Regions from separate parts of the Streptomyces sp. NPDC059524 genome, predicted to be linked through region 1. Evidence: riboswitches for the same ligand, from Rfam matches in the RefSeq annotation. Region 1 holds a riboswitch; each other region holds the start of a gene.
What was found. Region 1 has a riboswitch for S-adenosylmethionine ahead of ACFW9D_RS04125 (IclR family transcriptional regulator). Riboswitches for the same ligand answer to the same signal wherever they lie in the genome.
Positions count from the first base shown of each region.

Region 2: another riboswitch for S-adenosylmethionine. It lies ahead of ACFW9D_RS30105 (aminotransferase class V-fold PLP-dependent enzyme); the one in region 1 lies ahead of ACFW9D_RS04125 (IclR family transcriptional regulator).
Region 3: another riboswitch for S-adenosylmethionine. It lies ahead of thrC (threonine synthase); the one in region 1 lies ahead of ACFW9D_RS04125 (IclR family transcriptional regulator).

Region 1 covers NZ_JBHYTK010000009.1:11,763-17,288, reverse strand. The annotation lists gene ACFW9D_RS04140 (sigma-70 family RNA polymerase sigma factor) at 1-897, shown strand, start outside; gene ACFW9D_RS04135 (dihydrofolate reductase family protein) at 967-1,530, shown strand; gene ACFW9D_RS04130 (hypothetical protein) at 1,610-2,101, opposite strand; SAM riboswitch class I at 2,690-2,831, shown strand; gene ACFW9D_RS04125 (IclR family transcriptional regulator) at 3,021-3,743, shown strand; gene ACFW9D_RS04120 (DinB family protein) at 3,770-4,354, opposite strand; gene ACFW9D_RS04115 (MFS transporter) at 4,351-5,526, opposite strand, start outside.
Region 2 covers NZ_JBHYTK010000141.1:5,926-11,451, reverse strand. The annotation lists gene ACFW9D_RS30120 (ubiquinol-cytochrome c reductase iron-sulfur subunit) at 1-110, shown strand, start outside; gene ACFW9D_RS30115 (cytochrome bc complex cytochrome b subunit) at 107-1,744, shown strand; gene trpD (anthranilate phosphoribosyltransferase) at 1,875-2,939, shown strand; SAM riboswitch class IV at 3,024-3,141, shown strand; gene ACFW9D_RS30105 (aminotransferase class V-fold PLP-dependent enzyme) at 3,358-4,746, shown strand; gene ACFW9D_RS30100 (Lrp/AsnC family transcriptional regulator) at 4,765-5,046, opposite strand; gene ACFW9D_RS30095 (rhomboid family intramembrane serine protease) at 5,043-5,526, opposite strand, start outside.
Region 3 covers NZ_JBHYTK010000126.1:9,204-14,729, reverse strand. The annotation lists gene ACFW9D_RS28590 (trehalose-6-phosphate synthase) at 780-2,165, opposite strand; gene ACFW9D_RS28585 (glucosyl-3-phosphoglycerate synthase) at 2,212-3,159, opposite strand; SAM riboswitch class I at 3,324-3,479, shown strand; gene thrC (threonine synthase) at 3,498-4,799, shown strand; gene ACFW9D_RS28575 (MoaD/ThiS family protein) at 4,922-5,197, shown strand.

The DNA of each region.
Region 1 (5,526 bases):
GTGGCGTTCTGCTACCGGATGCTGGGGTCGGTGCACGAGGCCGAGGATCTGGTGCAGGAGACACTGCTGCGTGCCTGGAAGGCCCGCGACCGCTACGACCCGGCGCGCGCGTCGGTACGGACCTGGTTGTACCGGATCGCGACCAACGTGTGCCTGACCGCACTGGAGGGCCGCAGTCGGCGGCCACTGCCGTCCGGCCTGGGAGCGCCGAGCGACAACCCCGAGGCCCCGCTGACGCCGGCGCTCGAGGTGCCCTGGCTGGAGCCGTTCCCCGACGCGCGGTTCGATGTGGAGGTCCGGGCCGATCTGCGGCTTGCGTGGGTGGCGGCCGTGCAGGTCCTGCCGGCGCGGCAGCGGGCGGTACTGGTGCTGCGGGAGGTACTGGCCTTCAGCGCCGCCGAGGTCGCCGAGCAGTTGGGGACGTCGGTCGCGGCGGTCAACAGCGCCTTGCAGCGCGCCCGTGCCGGCCTCGCCGACGTGGGCGACGCCAGTACGGTCGCTGAGCCGGCGGATCCCGAGGTGCGAGCGGTCGTCCGGCGCTACATGGAGGCGTTCGAGGCAGCGGACGTGCCCGCGCTCGTACGGCTGCTGGCCGACGACGCGATCCTGGAGATGCCCCCGGTTCCGCTGTGGTACCTCGGCAGCCAGGACTACGGCCGATTCATGGAGCGGGTGTTCCGGATGCGGGGCAGCGGGTGGCTCGTGCGGGAGCTCACCGCCTGCGGGCAGCCCGCCCTCGCCGCCTACGCGCCGGAGCCCGGCGGCGGCCACCGACTGCACACCCTCCAGGTCCTCACCGTCACCGCCGGCCGCATCACACACAACGTGGTGTTCTCCGACCCCCGTCTCTTCGACACCTTCGACCTGCCCGGGGAAATTCCCGCGAGGAAGTCCTGACGCGAGCGATGAGTCAGGGCGGTGCCGCCAGTACGTACCGATGAGCACCGAACCGAAGGGAAACTCATCGTGAGCGTCATCGTCATCGAGTTCATCACCCTGGACGGGGTCGTGTCCGACCCGGACGGATCCGCGGGAACGCCGCGGGGCGGCTGGGCATTCCGGCACGGCCCGCAGGCGGTGGCCGGGGACAAGTTCCGGCTCGGCCGCACGCTGGACGAGGGGGTGCTCCTGCTCGGGCGCACCACCTGGCAGCTGTTCTCCCGGCTGTGGCCGGGCCGCGACGACCCGTTCGCCGCCCGCATGAACACCGTCCCGAAGCTGATCGCCTCCCGCACCCTGGCCCAGACCGACACCTCGGCCTGGGCGAACTCCACGCTCCTCGACGGCGACCTGGCCGACGCCGTCAAGCGTGAGAGCCGCGACGTGATCATCACCGGAAGCCTCAGCGTCGTGGACCAGCTGAGGGCCGCCGACCTGGTCGACGAGTACCGTCTGCTGACCTTCCCCAGCGTGCTCGGCACGGGCAGACACCTCTTCCCGACCGACGGCCCCCGAGCCGAACTGGACTGCCTCTCCACGCAGCAGATCGGCGCCGCCGTCCTCACCCACTACCGCAGGGCGGCGCGGTGACCGCTCGCCGCGGCCTCCTGCGCAGGTCCCCCGGCAGCACAGATGATCGCGACAGGACCGGTCGTGCGGGCGAAGCAAGCTAGTACGCGGCGCTGCGCGCCAGGCCCGACAGATACAGCTCGCAGTCATAGACCGAGAGGCCCTCCTCCGGTTCCTCCTCCTCGGCGTAGAGGGCGCGGCCGTCTTCCGTCAGGAGATGGACACCGAGTTCGGCCGCGCCCTCGGGCTCCGGCGGCGCCGGGTGACCGCCGTCCGGGCAGGTACACGCGGGCGACTCGGCGAAGGTCTGCCGAAAGCCCCGCAGAACACCCTCGTACGCCCGGATCAGGTCCTCCTGATCGGACAGACGCGCCTCTACATACCAGGACATGGCGTAGAGCAGGACCAGGTAGCCCGAGCGTTCGAACCTGCCCTGCTCTGTGCCCTGTCGGGCGAGCGCGGCGTCAGCGTCGGCCACGAGCCGGCCCAGCGTCTCGACGGGGTCGCCCGAGGGATAGTCGACCGCGATGGAACCCAGTTCACGGCACAGACGGTCGTGTTCCGTACTGAGTGCCGGCGCCTGCTCTGTCATCACTCACATCCTTGCCGTCGTCCTGCCGGTCACGCTCGCTGCCGAAAGGACATGCATGGGTGCCATGGCCTTCCGCGCTCGGCATCTTTGCATCTCAACGTGATGACAGCAGATCTGGCGCTATGTCAGACGGGGAACTTCGATCCGCGGAACGCCATCACGACGAGGCAGCGCGATCGCCTCTCGGAGGAGCGGGCGCCGCGGATCGGCGGCCGTAGCGCACCGACGACATGATGAGCGCGAGCGCAGCCATCGCGCGGGACATCCTGCTTTCGTCGCTCACGAGGACCATCACCATCACCGCCATGATCAGCACCTCAGCCGGCCGGTCCCACCGCGCCAACTGCCTGGCGAAGGACGTCATCGCGGACCCGTCGCCGCGGACGGTCTTCGTACGGTTCTGTCTGTAGATCACTCCGCCCCCCCTTGCACGCATCAGCAGCGCTCTGGCCGCGTCCCTCGTCTACCGCGATGTGTCGCCGGGTCGCAAGAGGCTGACAGATCGCTGAGCGCGTCTCGCCGGGCGGGGCCCGACCCTGGCCCGGAGCCCCCGGTCTGCGGCGGGCGGAGTCTTGCTATTGTCTTCGCGAATCATCCAGAGGGGTGGAGGGACCGGCCCTACGAAGCCCCGGCAACTCCCCGGTCGACTCGGTGCTCATTCTTTGCGCCGCGCCGTCGGGTCCAGTGCCAACTCCGGCCCGCGCCAACGTGGCGTGGGAAAAGATGAGGAGACACGGTGCTCTCTGTGCTGCCCTTCACCCAAGCCCTGTCCGTCCTGGGCTTTCCGCATACCCGTCTCGTGATCTCTGCGGCTGCTCGGCCGATGTCTTCGGCCGTTTCTCGCTGATCATCCCTGCCCTCGCCCAGGCGAGGTCTCCGCGATCCCTCTTCGCGTCCTGAGACTGGAGTAGCTCTTTCCATGGACATTTCGGATATTTCCAGTGGTGTCGGCGTCCTCGACAAGACCGCAGTGATCATGGGTGCGCTGGCGTCGGGGCCCGCCACCCTGGCGGGTCTGGTCGCCGCCACCGGCCTGTCCCGGCCCACCGCCCACCGGCTCGCCACTGCCCTCGAACGCCACCGTCTCGTCGGCAGGGACCTCCAGGGCCGGTTCGTCCTCGGCCCCTGGCTCGCCGAGCTCTCGGCCGCGTCGAGCGAGGACCATCTGCTGACCGCGGCGGGTCCGGTCCTCACCGCCCTGCGTGACACGACCGGTGAGAGCACGCAGCTCTACCGGCGCCAAGGGGAGCTGCGTGTCTGCGTCGCCGCCGCGGAGCGGACGGCCGGCCTGCGTGACACGGTGCCCGTCGGTTCCGCATTCCCCATGAAGGTCGGCTCCGCCTCCCAGGTCCTGTTGGCCTGGGAGGAACCGGAGCGCTACCACCACGGCCTGCAGGGCGCGCACTTCACGGCCAGGACCCTGAGCGGCGTACGGCGCCGGGGCTGGGCCCAGTCGATCGGCGAACGCGAACCCGGCATGGCCTCCGTCTCGGCACCGGTGCGGGACCCCGCTCGGCGCGTCGTGGCCGCGGTCACGGTGACCGGCCCGGTTCAACGTCTCACCCGCCACCCCGGCGCCCGGCTCGCGAAGGTCGCCGTCGACGCGGCCGACCGCCTCACCGAGGCCGTCCACCCATCCTGACGGCGGATACGGAACGCCGGCCGATGTCAGGCCTCGAAGGATGCGGCGGACCTTGCGGCCCGTTCGAGCTTCGCGCGGTGGTCGGCGCGGGCCTGTTCGTCGATCGGCCGCTCGTGTTCGGCGCGCAGACCGGTCCGGCCGTCGACGCCCTCGCGCAGGATGTCGGCTTGTCCGGTGTGCCGGACGGTCTCGCCGAGGACGTGAACCAGGATGGCGAACAGGTTGGTGGCGGAGTGCGGCTGCGGCCACCAGGGCACGTGGCCGGAGGCGTCGAGGGAGAGTTCGTCGATCGTGGCGTCCGAGCGTTTCCAGGTGCGCCGGTAGAACGCGACGATCTCGTCGCGGGTCTCGTCCTCGGTCGCCCACTGGTCGCTGCCGTCGGAGTCCTGCCACCGGCACAGCGGTTCCGGGGACCGTCGGTCGAAGACCTCGCCGAAGTACCTGGCCTCGACGGTGGCCACGTGTTTGACGAGGCCGAGGAGGTTGGTCCCCGTCGCGGTCAGGGGTCGGCGGGCGTCGTACTCGGACAGGCCGTCGAGTTTCCAGAGCAGGGCCTCGCGGTCCCGCCGCAGTCTGCCGTGCAGGTTGTCCTTCGCGAATGCGTCGATCATGCGGTGTGCGCCTTCCGTGGGGTGTCCGTGGTCTCAAGGTCTCGTAGGACGGGTTTCGGGGTGGCCGGGTCGTGCCAGAGGTGGATCCAACCGGCGGTGAGTGCCGCCGCGCAGCCTGCCAGGGCGATGGCGCCGCCTGTTCCGATGCCTGCGGACACCGTGCCGAAGCAGGCCGGGCCGACACCTTGCAGCGTCATGCCTCCGGCGCCCAGCAGGCCGAACGCCTGGCCGTGGCCGTCCTGCGGCAGGGCGTCCAGGAACGGTCGTTGCAGGCCGAGGCCGTAGGCGAATCCGAAGCCGCTGAGCAGCAGCAGGCAGGACGAGGCGCCGACTCCGGGCCCGGCGGCGAAGCCGAACAGGGGCAGTCCCATCAGCGCGGCCAGCGGAACCACCAGCCGCTCGCGGGTCGGTGGGGGCAGGAGACGGCCGACCAGCACGTCGCCGATGAGCATGCCGACCGGCAGGCAGCCCATCAGCACCGCGTACCAGCCGGGCGCGAAGTGGCGCCCGCCGGCGTAGGCGACGATCAGGCCCTCCGCGCCCGCGACGAACGCGGGCGGCAGCCACTGGCCCAGCATCAGCCGTCGTACCGTCTGTCCCCGCAGCAGCAGAGCGGCACCGTTCAGGCTTGTCCGCACGGTCCCACCGTCGCCCTGCACGCTCTCGGTCGCTCCCGACCGCCGCCTCGGCAGCCGGATGCGGATGGCGAGCGCGCAGCCGAGGTAGAGGACGGCGCTCACCGCGAGCGCCCGGTGCGGTCCGAGTGCCGCGACGGTCGCGCCTCCCAGCGCCAGACCGAACAGTTGCGCGCCGGAACCGGCGATGTTGTTCAGGGAACGGCCCAGTACGTAAGCGTCGCCTTCCAGCGCCTGCGCGATCAGTCGGCTCGACGCGCCGCTGAACACCGGTGTCGCGAGGGCGACCAGCGCCACGACACCGAGGCTTGCCGCGATCGGCATCCGTACCAGGGCGAGCAGCAGGGCGGCGGCGCACTCAAAGGCGTAGCCGCCGGTGAGGAGCGCGCGGGGCGGCAGCCGGTCGGCCAGGGAGCCCAGCAGCAGCGAGCCGAAGAGTTGCGGGAGGAAGCCGATACCGAAGGCCAGTGCGCTCAGCAGCGCGGAGTCGGTGGTCGCGTAGACCAGCACCGAGAACGTGGTGATCCGCAGCGCGTC
Region 2 (5,526 bases), on a different contig from region 1:
CCGGTCACGCCCTGCCGCAGCTGCGCATCGGTATTGACGACGAGGGCCACCTCGCGGCGCTCGGCGACTTCGACGAGCCCGTCGGTCCTGCCTTCTGGGAGCGCGGATGAGTACTACGACCACCAACGAGGCGCCTTCCCGCGAGAAGGCGCCGGCCGGCGAGCGCGTCGCCGACTGGGCCGACGGCCGCCTGGGGATCTACTCCCTGGCCAAGGCCAACATGCGCAAGATCTTTCCGGACCACTGGTCCTTCATGCTCGGCGAGATCTGCATGTACAGCTTCATCATCATCATCCTCACGGGTGTGTACCTGACGCTGTTCTTCCACCCGTCGATGAACGAGGTGGAGTACAACGGCAGCTACATCCCGCTGCAGGGACAGCTGATGTCCGAGGCGTTCAACTCGACCATGCACATCAGCTTCGATGTGCGCGGTGGTCTGCTCATCCGGCAGATCCACCACTGGGCCGCGCTGATCTTCCTCGCCGGCATGTTCGTGCACATGATGCGCGTGTTCTTCACGGGTGCGTTCCGCAAGCCGCGTGAGGTCAACTGGCTGTTCGGCTTCCTGCTGTTCGTCCTCGGCATGTTCACCGGCTTCACCGGTTACTCGCTCCCGGACGACCTGCTCTCCGGCACCGGTGTCCGCTTCATGGAGGGCGCGGTCCTGTCCGTGCCGATCGTCGGCACGTACCTCTCGTTCTTCCTGTTCGGCGGAGAGTTCCCGGGCGGCGACTTCGTGGCCCGGTTCTACTCGGTCCACATCCTGCTGCTGCCGGGCATCATGCTCGGCCTGATGGTGGCGCACCTGATCCTGGTCTTCTACCACAAGCACACGCAGTTCGCGGGCCCCGGCAAGACCGAGAAGAACGTCGTCGGCATGCCGCTGCTGCCGGTCTACATGGCCAAGGCGGGTGGCTTCTTCTTCCTGGTCTTCGGTGTCATCGCCGTCATCTCGGCGATCGCCACGATCAACCCGATCTGGGCCATCGGCCCGTACCGTCCGGACCAGGTCTCCACGGGCGCCCAGCCCGACTGGTACATGGGCTTCTCCGAAGGCCTCATCCGTACGATGCCGGGCTGGGAGATCAACCTCTGGGGTCACACGCTCGTCCTGGGTGTGTTCATCCCGCTGGTGATCTTCCCGCTGGTCCTGGTCGCCATCGCCGTCTACCCGTTCATCGAGTCCTGGGTCACCGGCGACAAGCGCGAGCACCACATCCTGGACCGCCCGCGCAACGCCCCGACGCGCACCGCGTTCGGCGCCGCGTGGATCTCCTGGTACTTCGTGCTGATGATCGGTGGTGGCAACGACCTCTGGGCCACGCACTTCCACCTGTCGATCAACGCGATCACCTGGTTCGTCCGCATCAGCTTCTTCGTGATGCCGGTCGTGGTCTTCATCGCCACCAAGCGGATCTGCCTCGGCCTCCAGCGCCGCGACAAGGACAAGGTGCTGCACGGACGCGAGTCCGGCATCATCAAGCGCCTGCCGCACGGTGAGTTCATCGAGGTCCACGAGCCGCTGAACCAGGACGCCCTGCACACCCTCACGGCGCACGAGCAGTACGCGCCGCTGGAGCTCGGCCCGACGGTCGACGAGAACGGTGTGGAGCGCAAGCTGTCGCGCACGCAGAAGCTGCGCGCCAAGCTCTCGAAGGGCTACTACGGGGAGCACAACCAGATCCCCAAGCCCACCGCCGAGGAGTACAAGGAGATCACCAGCGGCCACGGCCACCACTGATCTCTGACGCTGTTCGCCACGGCAGGAGCCCCCGTCCAGGCACTGGACGGGGGCTCTTCGCCGTCCTGGCACTGGATAAGGTGGGAGCGCCCCTTTCTCACCTGTCCTACGCGTATCACCAGGAGCGGCGATGAGCGCTTTGACCCCCGCTGGAGGCGACACCGCGGCGGGCCGTTCCTGGCCCTCCGTCCTCAACGGCCTGCTGGAGGGCCGTGACCTGAGCGCCGACGACACCGCGTGGGCCATGGACCGGATCATGCGGGGCGAGGCCACCGACGCGCAGATCGCCGGCTTCGCGGTGGCTCTGCGCGCCAAGGGCGAGACCGTCGAGGAGATCTCCGGTCTGGTCCGCGGCATGTACGAGCACGCCAACGTGATCGAGGTGCCGGGCGAGACCGTCGACATCGTCGGCACCGGCGGCGACGGAGCCAAGACCGTCAACATCTCGACCATGTCCGCGATCGTCGTGGCCGGCGCGGGCGCCAAGGTCGTCAAGCACGGCAACCGGGCCGCGTCCTCCGCTTCCGGGGCCTCGGACGTACTGGAGAAGCTCGGCGTCAACCTCGACCTGCCGCCCTCCCGGGTGCCCCAGGTCGCCGAGGAGGCGGGCATCACCTTCTGCTTCGCCGTGAAGTTCCACCCCGCGCTGCGCTACGCCGGCGCGGCCCGCGGCCAGCTCGGCATCCGCACCGTCTTCAACCTGCTCGGCCCGCTCACCAACCCGGCCCGGGTCCGAGCCCAGGCCGTCGGGGTGGCCGACGCCCGGATGGCGCCCGTCGTGGCCGGCGTCTTCGCCGAGCGCGGCAACTCCTCGCTCGTCTTCCGCGGCGACGACGGCCTCGACGAGCTGACCGTCACCGGCACCTCCCGCGTCTGGGTGGTCCGGGACGGCTCCGTGCGCGAGGAGCGCTTCGACCCGCGCGACGTCGGCATCGAGCCGGTCCCTATCGAGGCCCTGCGCGGCGGCGACCCGGCGTACAACGCGGAGGTGGCGCGGCGCCTGCTCGACGGCGAGCGCGGGCCGGTCCGCGACGCCGTGCTGCTCAACTCGGCGGCCGCGCTCGTCGCCGTGCGCCCCGGCGAGGGCACGCTCGCCGAGCAGATCGCGGCCGGCATGGAGCGGGCCGCCCACTCGATCGACAGCGGGGCGGCCAAGGCGGCCCTGGAGCGCTGGGTGGCCGCCACCCAGAAGTGACCGCACCCGCCTGACCGAGGGCGCAGTCCAGATTCTGGACTGCGCCCTTGCCGTTTCCGAGACGTGTGGCAGGATGCTTTCCAAGGTCATGAGTGACAGCGATTACGGCCCCGGCCCGCTGTCCGGCAACCCTCCGTCCGTGGCGGGGTGCCCCGGGTGAAGACCAGGCCATGCGCAGCAAGGCGCGTGGCAAGCGCGGACCCCTCGCGAATCCTGGGGTCCTGGGTCGTTCGAGGGAGCAGTCTCGTGAGCAAGCGAATGCGCTAGGGCTTCTCGCCCCTTCTCCACCACACCCTCCGCCCGGCCGTGCCGCCGTGCGTCGAGGTCAACACCCGTACGCCGACGGCCTTTTGAGCACCGTCATATCCGCCGTGCGGGATCTCTCCATCCATTCGCCTTGTCCTGCCGGGAGACACCCATGTCCGCTCACACCTCCGCCGCCACCGCCACCGCCTGCGCCGACTCCGCCGACCCCGCCTGCGGCGCCCCGCTGCCGGTCCTCGGCCGCGACGTCACCGTCCCGCTCGTCACCGGTGGCGAGGTCACCTACGCCGCCCTCGACTACGCCGCCAGCGCCCCGGCCCTCCAGCGTGTGTGGGACGACGTCGCCGCGTACGCCCCGTACTACGGCAGCGTGCACCGCGGCGCCGGGTACCTCTCCCAGCTGTCGACCGACCTGTTCGAGAACTCCCGCAAGGCCGTCGCCGAGTTCCTCGACTGCCGCGAGGGCGACCAGGTCGTCTTCACCCGCTCCACCACCGACTCGCTCAACCTCCTCGCCCAGGCCGTCCCGGCCGGCTGCGAGGTCTTCGTCTTCGAGACCGAGCACCACGCCTCGCTGCTGCCCTGGCGCGACGCCCGCGTCACCTACCTGAACGCGCCCCGCACCCCCGACGAGGCCGTCGCCACCCTGGAGCGCGCCCTCGCCGACCGCGACCCTTACGGCCCGGCCCTCGTCTGCGTCACCGGCGCCTCGAACGTCACCGGCGAGCTGTGGCCGGTGCGCGAACTGGCCGCCGCCGCGCACGCGCACGGTGCCCGCATCGTCCTCGACGCCGCCCAGCTCGCCCCCCACCACCCCGTCTCCGTACGGGACCTGGACGTCGACTGGGTCGCCTTCTCCGGGCACAAGCTGTACGCGCCGTTCGGCTCCGGTGTGCTCGCGGGCCGCGCCGACTGGCTGACCGAGGCCGAGCCGTACCTCGCCGGCGGCGGCGCCTCGCGCAAGGTCGCCCGGCGCGCGGACGGCGGCGTCGACGTGGAGTGGCACGAGAGCGCCGCCCGCCACGAGGCCGGCTCGCCCAACGTCATCGGCGTCTACTCCATCGCCTCCGCCTGCAAGGCGCTGACCGAGGCGGGCTTCGACTCCCTCGTCGCCCGCGAGCAGCACCTGATCCGGAAGGTGCGCGAGGGGCTCGCGGCGGTGCCCGAGGTGAAGGTGCTGTCGCTGTTCGGTGACGACGCCCCGCGGGTCGGCGTCATCTCGTTCGTCGTCGAGGGCTGGAACTCCTCGCACTTCGCGGCCGCGCTCTCCGCCGAGTACGGCATCGGCGTGCGCGACGGTCTCTTCTGCGCCCACCCGCTGGTGCGCACGCTGCTCGGCTCGGACCCGCAGCAGCAGGGGGAGTGCGGCGCCCCCGAGGCGGCGCCGGGCGAGAAGTCGCTGAACGCGATCCGCGTCAGCTTCGGCGCGGGCACCCCCGACGAGCACGTCGAGCGCTTCGTCGCCGCGGTCACCGAGCTCGTCCGCGACGGCGCCCGCTGGACCTACCGCACGGAGGACGGGCGCTGCGTCCCGGCCTCCTGAGGCTTGCGAGAGGTCCGCTCAGCCGTCCAGGCCGATGGAGAACGCGGCCTCCAGGTCGTGCTGGGAGTAGGTGCGGAAGGCGACGTGGGTGTCCGTCGCCTCCACGCCGGGGATCTTGCTGATCTTGCCGGGGATGACATCGGCGAGGTCGTCGTGGCGGGCGACCCGGACCATGGCGATCAGGTCGTACGTGCCGGTGACGGAGAAGACCTCGCTGACGCTCTCCAGCGCCGCGATCGACTCCGCGATCTCGGGGATGCGGTCCACGCTGGTCTTGATGAGCACGATCGCGGTGATCACGGCTGGCTGTCTCCCTCGGTGGCCGTGGTGTGGGTCGCCTTCACTCTAGCCCGGCGCCGGTAACGCACCCATGCGTAGAGGAACCCGGTGGAGAAGCCCACCAGGTGCGCCAGATAGGCCACCCCCGGGCCCTGACCCGCCTGCCCCGCCGCCGCCCACTGCAGCGCCACCCAGAACGGCAGCACCACCCACGCCGGGAAGCGCAGCGGCAGGAAGAGGAGGAACGGGAACAGGCTCGTCACGCGCGCGTCCGGGAAGAGGTAGAGGAACGCGCCCAGGACCGCGGAGATCGCGCCGGACGCGCCCACCAGGGTCTGCTCCGAGCTCGCGTGCGCCAGCGCGTACCCGAACAGCGCCAGATACCCCGTGACCAGGTAGAAGAGCAGATAGGGCAGCCGGCCCATGCGCTCCTCGGTCATCGTGCCGAAGACGTGCAGGAAGAGCATGTTCCCCAGCAGGTGCAGCCAGCTGCCGTGCACG
Region 3 (5,526 bases), on a different contig from region 1:
GGGCTGGACCGGGGCGCCGGGGCGGATGTGCCCCGTCAGAGGCGCGGGGCTGCGCCGATGTGCGGCTCCGCCGCGTGGGCGCGATCGGCCCTGTCTGCCCGGCGCCGGGGCGGATGTGCCCCGTCAGGGGCGCGGGGCTGTGCCGATGTGCGGCTCCGCCGCGTGGGCGCGATCGGCCCTGTCTGCCCGGCGCCGGGGCGGATGTGCCCCGTCAGGGGCGCGGGGAACTGCGCGAGCAACCAGGACGGCGCGGCAGTCGGCGACGGTGTTCGGCCCCTACGGCGCGGCGCTGTAGCGGAGGCCGACCGCATCGCGCACCCGGCGCCGGGGTGCCGCCTTGCCCACCCGTGCCGCCCCAGGCGGCAGACTGCCCAAGGCTGGGGAGACCGGATGCGTGCCCCGGGCTGGGGTGCTGCCCGAGGCCGGGTGCCGGGCCGACGCCCCCGGAGGGGGCGGGAGGGTGGGAGAAGGGGGCGGGCTATATGCCGGGGGAGCCGGAGTGGCTGGGGCAGGGGCGAGAGGGGGCAGGGCGGCCCCGTCCGGCACTCGGGGCGGTGTCGATGCACAGATCCCGGGCGGGGGCGCGATCGGTGCTGGGGTGGATGCGCCCCGTAAGGGGCGCGGGGAACTGCGCGAGCGACCACGACGGTGGCGCGGCCGGCGACGATGCTCGGCCCCTGACGATGTTCGGCCCCTACGGTGGCTGCGCGAGCGACCACGACGGTGGCGCGGTCGGCGACGATGTTCGGCCCCTACGGCGGCGGCGCCGGGCGGCGGGGTCAGGGCTTGTGGAGGGCCTTCAGTTGGGCGAGGAACCATTGGGCGGGCGGCAACGAGGATCCCGCCGCCGCCAAGCGCTCGCCCCGCGCCACCCGCTCCCCCTCCGGCATGTCGAGCGCCGCGCCCAACGCCTCCGCCGTCCCGATCAGGTCATAGGGATTGACCCCGAGCGCGTCCTCCCCGAGCTCCTCGTACGCCCCCGCCTCCCGCGAGAGCACGAGCACGCACCCGCCCCCGTCGGAGACGATCGGCACCTCCTTGGCGACCAGGTTCATGCCGTCCCGGATCGGGTTCACGAGGGCGACGTCCGCCAGCCGGTACGCCGCCAGCGAGCGCGCGAAGTCGTCCTTCACGTGGAGGACGACCGGCGTCCAGTCCTCCGTACCGAAACGGGAGTTGATCGACGCCGCGACCCAGGAGACCTCCGCCGTGTACTCCTGGTACACCTCCAGGTCCTGCCGCGACGGATACGCGAACGCGAGATGCACGACCCGCTCCCGCCACTCCGGCCGCGTCTCGAGGAGCAGCTCGAAGGCCCGCAGCCCGCGCACGATGTTCTTGGACAGCTCCGTGCGGTCCACCCGCACCACGACCTTGCGCCCCGCGCCCACCTGCTCCCGCAGCGCCGCGAGCCGCTCCTCGACGTCCTCCCGGTGCGCCCGCTCCCGCAGGAACTCCGCGTCGGCCCCGAGCCCGTGCACCCCGATCTCCGTACCGCCGGGCCCGCCCACGATCCGCGCGCAGCATTCCGTGAACGCGTCCGCCCAGCGCCGGGTGAGGAAGCCCAGCCGGTCCGCTCCGAGCATCCCCCGCAGCAGCTGCTCCGCAATGTCGTCCGGCAGCATCCGGAAGTAGTCGACGGGCGCCCACGGCGTGTGCGAGAAGTGCCCGATGCGCAGGTCGGGACGGAGCGCGCGGAGCATGCCCGGCACCAGGGCCAGGTGGTAGTCCTGGACCACGACCGTCGCGCCCTCGGCCGCCCCGTCCGCGAGCGCCCGGGCGAACGCCCGGTTGTACTCCTCGTACGCCGCCCACTGCCGTCGGAACTCCGGTCCGAACGACGGCTCCAGGGGGGTCTGGTACAGCATGTGGTGCACGAACCACAGCACCGAGTTCGCGATCCCGTTGTACGCGGACGCGTGCACCTCCGGGTCGATGTCGAGCATCCGCACACCCGGCTCGGTGATCCCGCGCCGCACCGCCTCCCGGTCCCCGTCGCCGAGCGCCGCGCACACCCACAGCTTGTCGTCGACGGAGCTCAGCGCGGACACGAGCCCGCCCCCGCCCCGCTTGGCCGTGACCGTGCCGTCGTCCCCGACGGCGTACGAGACCGGTCCCCGGTTGGACGCGACAAGAACCTCAGCAGCACCAGGAGTGGAAGCCATACGCCCAAGCTAGCCGCCGCCGAAACACCTCAAACGTGTAAGGCGCTCACGCCACCCGGCGCTCGCGGTACTCGTCGATCTCGGCCATCGGAGGCCGCTCCTCCGTGTCCACGTCGTGCGTACGCGGCTCGAAGCCCTTCTCGCCCCGCTCGAACTGGGTCAGCACCGGCCGCACCAGATGCCCGCGCGCGAGCCGCAGCTGCGCCGTGCGGTAGATCGCCGCCGCCATCCGTCCGAGCGCCTGCCCGTCCTGGTGCCGGTGCTTCCTGACCCCCACGTCGACCTGCGCGAGCGCGCCCAGGCCCACCGTGTGCAGCGCGTCCACGAGCAGCCCCAGCTCGACCCCGTACCCGACCGGGAACGGCAGCTGTTCGAGCAGCGACCGGCGGGCCGCGTACTCGCCGCCGAGCGGCTGCACGAATCCGGCCAGCCGCGGCCAGTGCAGATTGAGCAGCGGCCGCGCCACCAGCTCGGTCACCCGCCCGCCCTGCCCGACGGCGTCACCGAGCGGCCGGTCGTACATCGCCTTCACCAACTGCACGTCCGGGTCGGTGAGCAGCGGCCCGACGATTCCGGACACGAAGTCCGCGGAGAACTCCTTGAGGTCCGCGTCCACGAAGCAGACGATGTCCCCGGACGTCACGAGGAGCGAGCGCCACAGCACCTCGCCCTTGCCGGGCCGGGCCGGGAGCCGCGGCAGGATCGCGTCCCGGTGCACGACCCGCGCCCCGGCCGCCGCCGCGACCTCGGAGGTCCGGTCCGTGGACCCGGAGTCCACGACCACCAGCTCGTCGACCAGCGGCACCGCGTCCGTCATCAGTTCGCGCCGGATCACCGACACGATCTGGCCGACCGTCGCCTCCTCGTCGAGGGCCGGCAGCACGACGCTCACGGTCTGCCCCGACGCGCGCTTCGCGGCGATCAGCTGGTGCAGTGGCCGGTCCGCCACGGACCAGGAGCGCTCGTTCAGCCAGCGCTCTACCTCTTCCAGCACGGTCGGCTGCTCCTCACTCCGCGTGGTGGTGCGGGACGATTTGTGATCCATCTCGCGGTTCGGACGACTATCTCAAGCGCCCAAGCCGTCGGTTACAGTCTTGAACAAGGCCGGGGACCACCGCATGCCGGGGTCACCGTCGGCCACGTTCAACAATCGAATACCGCTCATCCAGAGGGGCAGAGGGATACGGCCCGTTGAAGCCCCGGCAACCCTCCAGCCGGTCTCGTAGGACACCGCAACTGTCCACCGCGAGGCTCCCGGCTAGGGAAGGTGCCAAATCCGTCTCACGGCGAGATGCGTCGTGAGGAAGATGAGGAGAAAGGGCCTCGCCTCTCATGGCTGTACAGACTGTCGCCACCGGAACCACCCCCTCCGAGAAGACCGTGGACCTCGGTCCCGCCTCGGGTCTCTCCTGCCGCGAGTGCGGTGCGAAGTTCGAGCTCGGTCCGATCTTCGCGTGCGTCGAGTGTTTCGGGCCTCTGGAAGTCGCGTACGACCTTCCCGTCGGCGACCCCGAGGCGCTCCGCAAGCAGATCGAGGCCGGCCCCGCGAACATCTGGCGCTACGCCCCGCTCCTGCCGGTCCCGGCGGACGTCGCCGAGAAGCCGAACCTGAACCCGGGCTGGACCCACCTGGTCAAGGCCGACAACCTGGCCCGCGAACTCGGCGTCGAGCAGGGCAAGCTGTTCGTCAAGGACGACTCCGGCAACCCGACGCACTCCTTCAAGGACCGCGTCGTCGCCCAGGCCATCGAGGCTGCCCGCGCCTTCGGCTTCACCACCCTCTCCTGCTCCTCCACGGGCAACCTGGCCGGTGCCGTCGGCGCCGCCGCCGCCCGCGCCGGCTTCCGCTCCTGCGTGTTCATCCCGCACGACCTGGAGCAGGGCAAGGTCGTCATGGCCGGTGTCTACGGCGGTGACCTCGTCGCCATCGAGGGCAACTACGACGACGTGAACCGCTTCTGCTCCGAGCTCATCGGCGACCCGCTGGGCGAGGGCTGGGGCTTCGTCAACGTGAACCTGCGCCCGTACTACGGCGAGGGCTCCAAGACGCTCGCCTACGAGATCTGCGAGCAGCTGGGCTGGCAGCTGCCGGACCAGCTGGTCATCCCGATCGCGTCCGGTTCGCAGTTCACGAAGATCGACAAGGGTCTGCAGGAGCTCATCAAGCTCGGCCTCGTCGAGGACAAGCCGTACAAGCTCTTCGGCGCCCAGGCCGAGGGCTGCTCGCCGGTCTCCGTCGCCTACAAGGGCGGCCACGACGTCGTCCGCCCGCAGAAGCCGAACACGATCGCCAAGTCGCTCGCCATCGGCAACCCGGCCGACGGCCCGTACGTCCTCGACATCGCGCGCCGCACCGGTGGCGCCGTGGAGGACGTGAACGACGAGCAGGTCGTCGACGCGATCAAGCTGCTCGCGCGGACCGAGGGCATCTTCGCGGAGACCGCCGGCGGTGTGACGCTCGGTGTCACCAAGAAGCTCATCGAGGCGGGGCTGATCGATCCGTCGCTGACGACTGTCGTGCTGAACACGGGTGACGGTCTGAAGACGCTGGACGCTGTCGCTGAGACGTCGCAGGCCACGGCGACCATCCGGCCGAGCCTGGATGCGTTCCGTGAGGCTGGGCTCGCTCAGTAGTCCTTCCCCGACCCCGCCCCTTCCCGAAACCGGGGGCTCTGCCCCCGCACCCCCGCTCCTCAATCTCCCCCAGACTTCGTCCGGGGGGACCCCCAGGGGCTGAGATCGCCAGAGGTGAAACCATGAGCGTCAACGTCCGGATCCCCACCATTCTCCGCACCTACACCGGTGGTCAGGCCGAGGTGCCGGCCGAGGGGGCGACCCTCGCCGACGTCATCGCCGACCTGGAGAAGAACCACACGGGGATCGCCGCCCGCGTGCTGGACGACCAGGGCAAGCTGCGCCGTTTCGTGAACGTGTACGTGAACGACGACGACGTCCGCTTCGAGCAGGGCCTGGAGACCGCGACGCCGGACGGCGCCGGCGTCTCGATCATTCCCGCCGTCGCCGGCGGCTGATCGGCTCGACCCGTGCGGGATTTCCCTGACTTACCCAGAGTTACCAGATTGGCCCCCCCGGCGAGATATGGGGAGGGGGCAATTCTGCATGGTTGAGCGGGGTACAGTTGGGGAAGCTGCTCCGCTTCCGTCCGTGGTGCATGACGGACGCATATGAGTTCTTGCGTGAATCCCGCTGAGAAGCAGCCAAAGTGCCCCGCCCATTCGGGCCTTTTATGGCATTTATGCGGCCCGACTTGCCCTGGGATCCGGTGAGTTGGCCCGGTTTCCCCGATCGCGGGCGCTCAGAATTCTCGTCCGATTGACCTGTTGCAGAGGGCAGTTGGGCA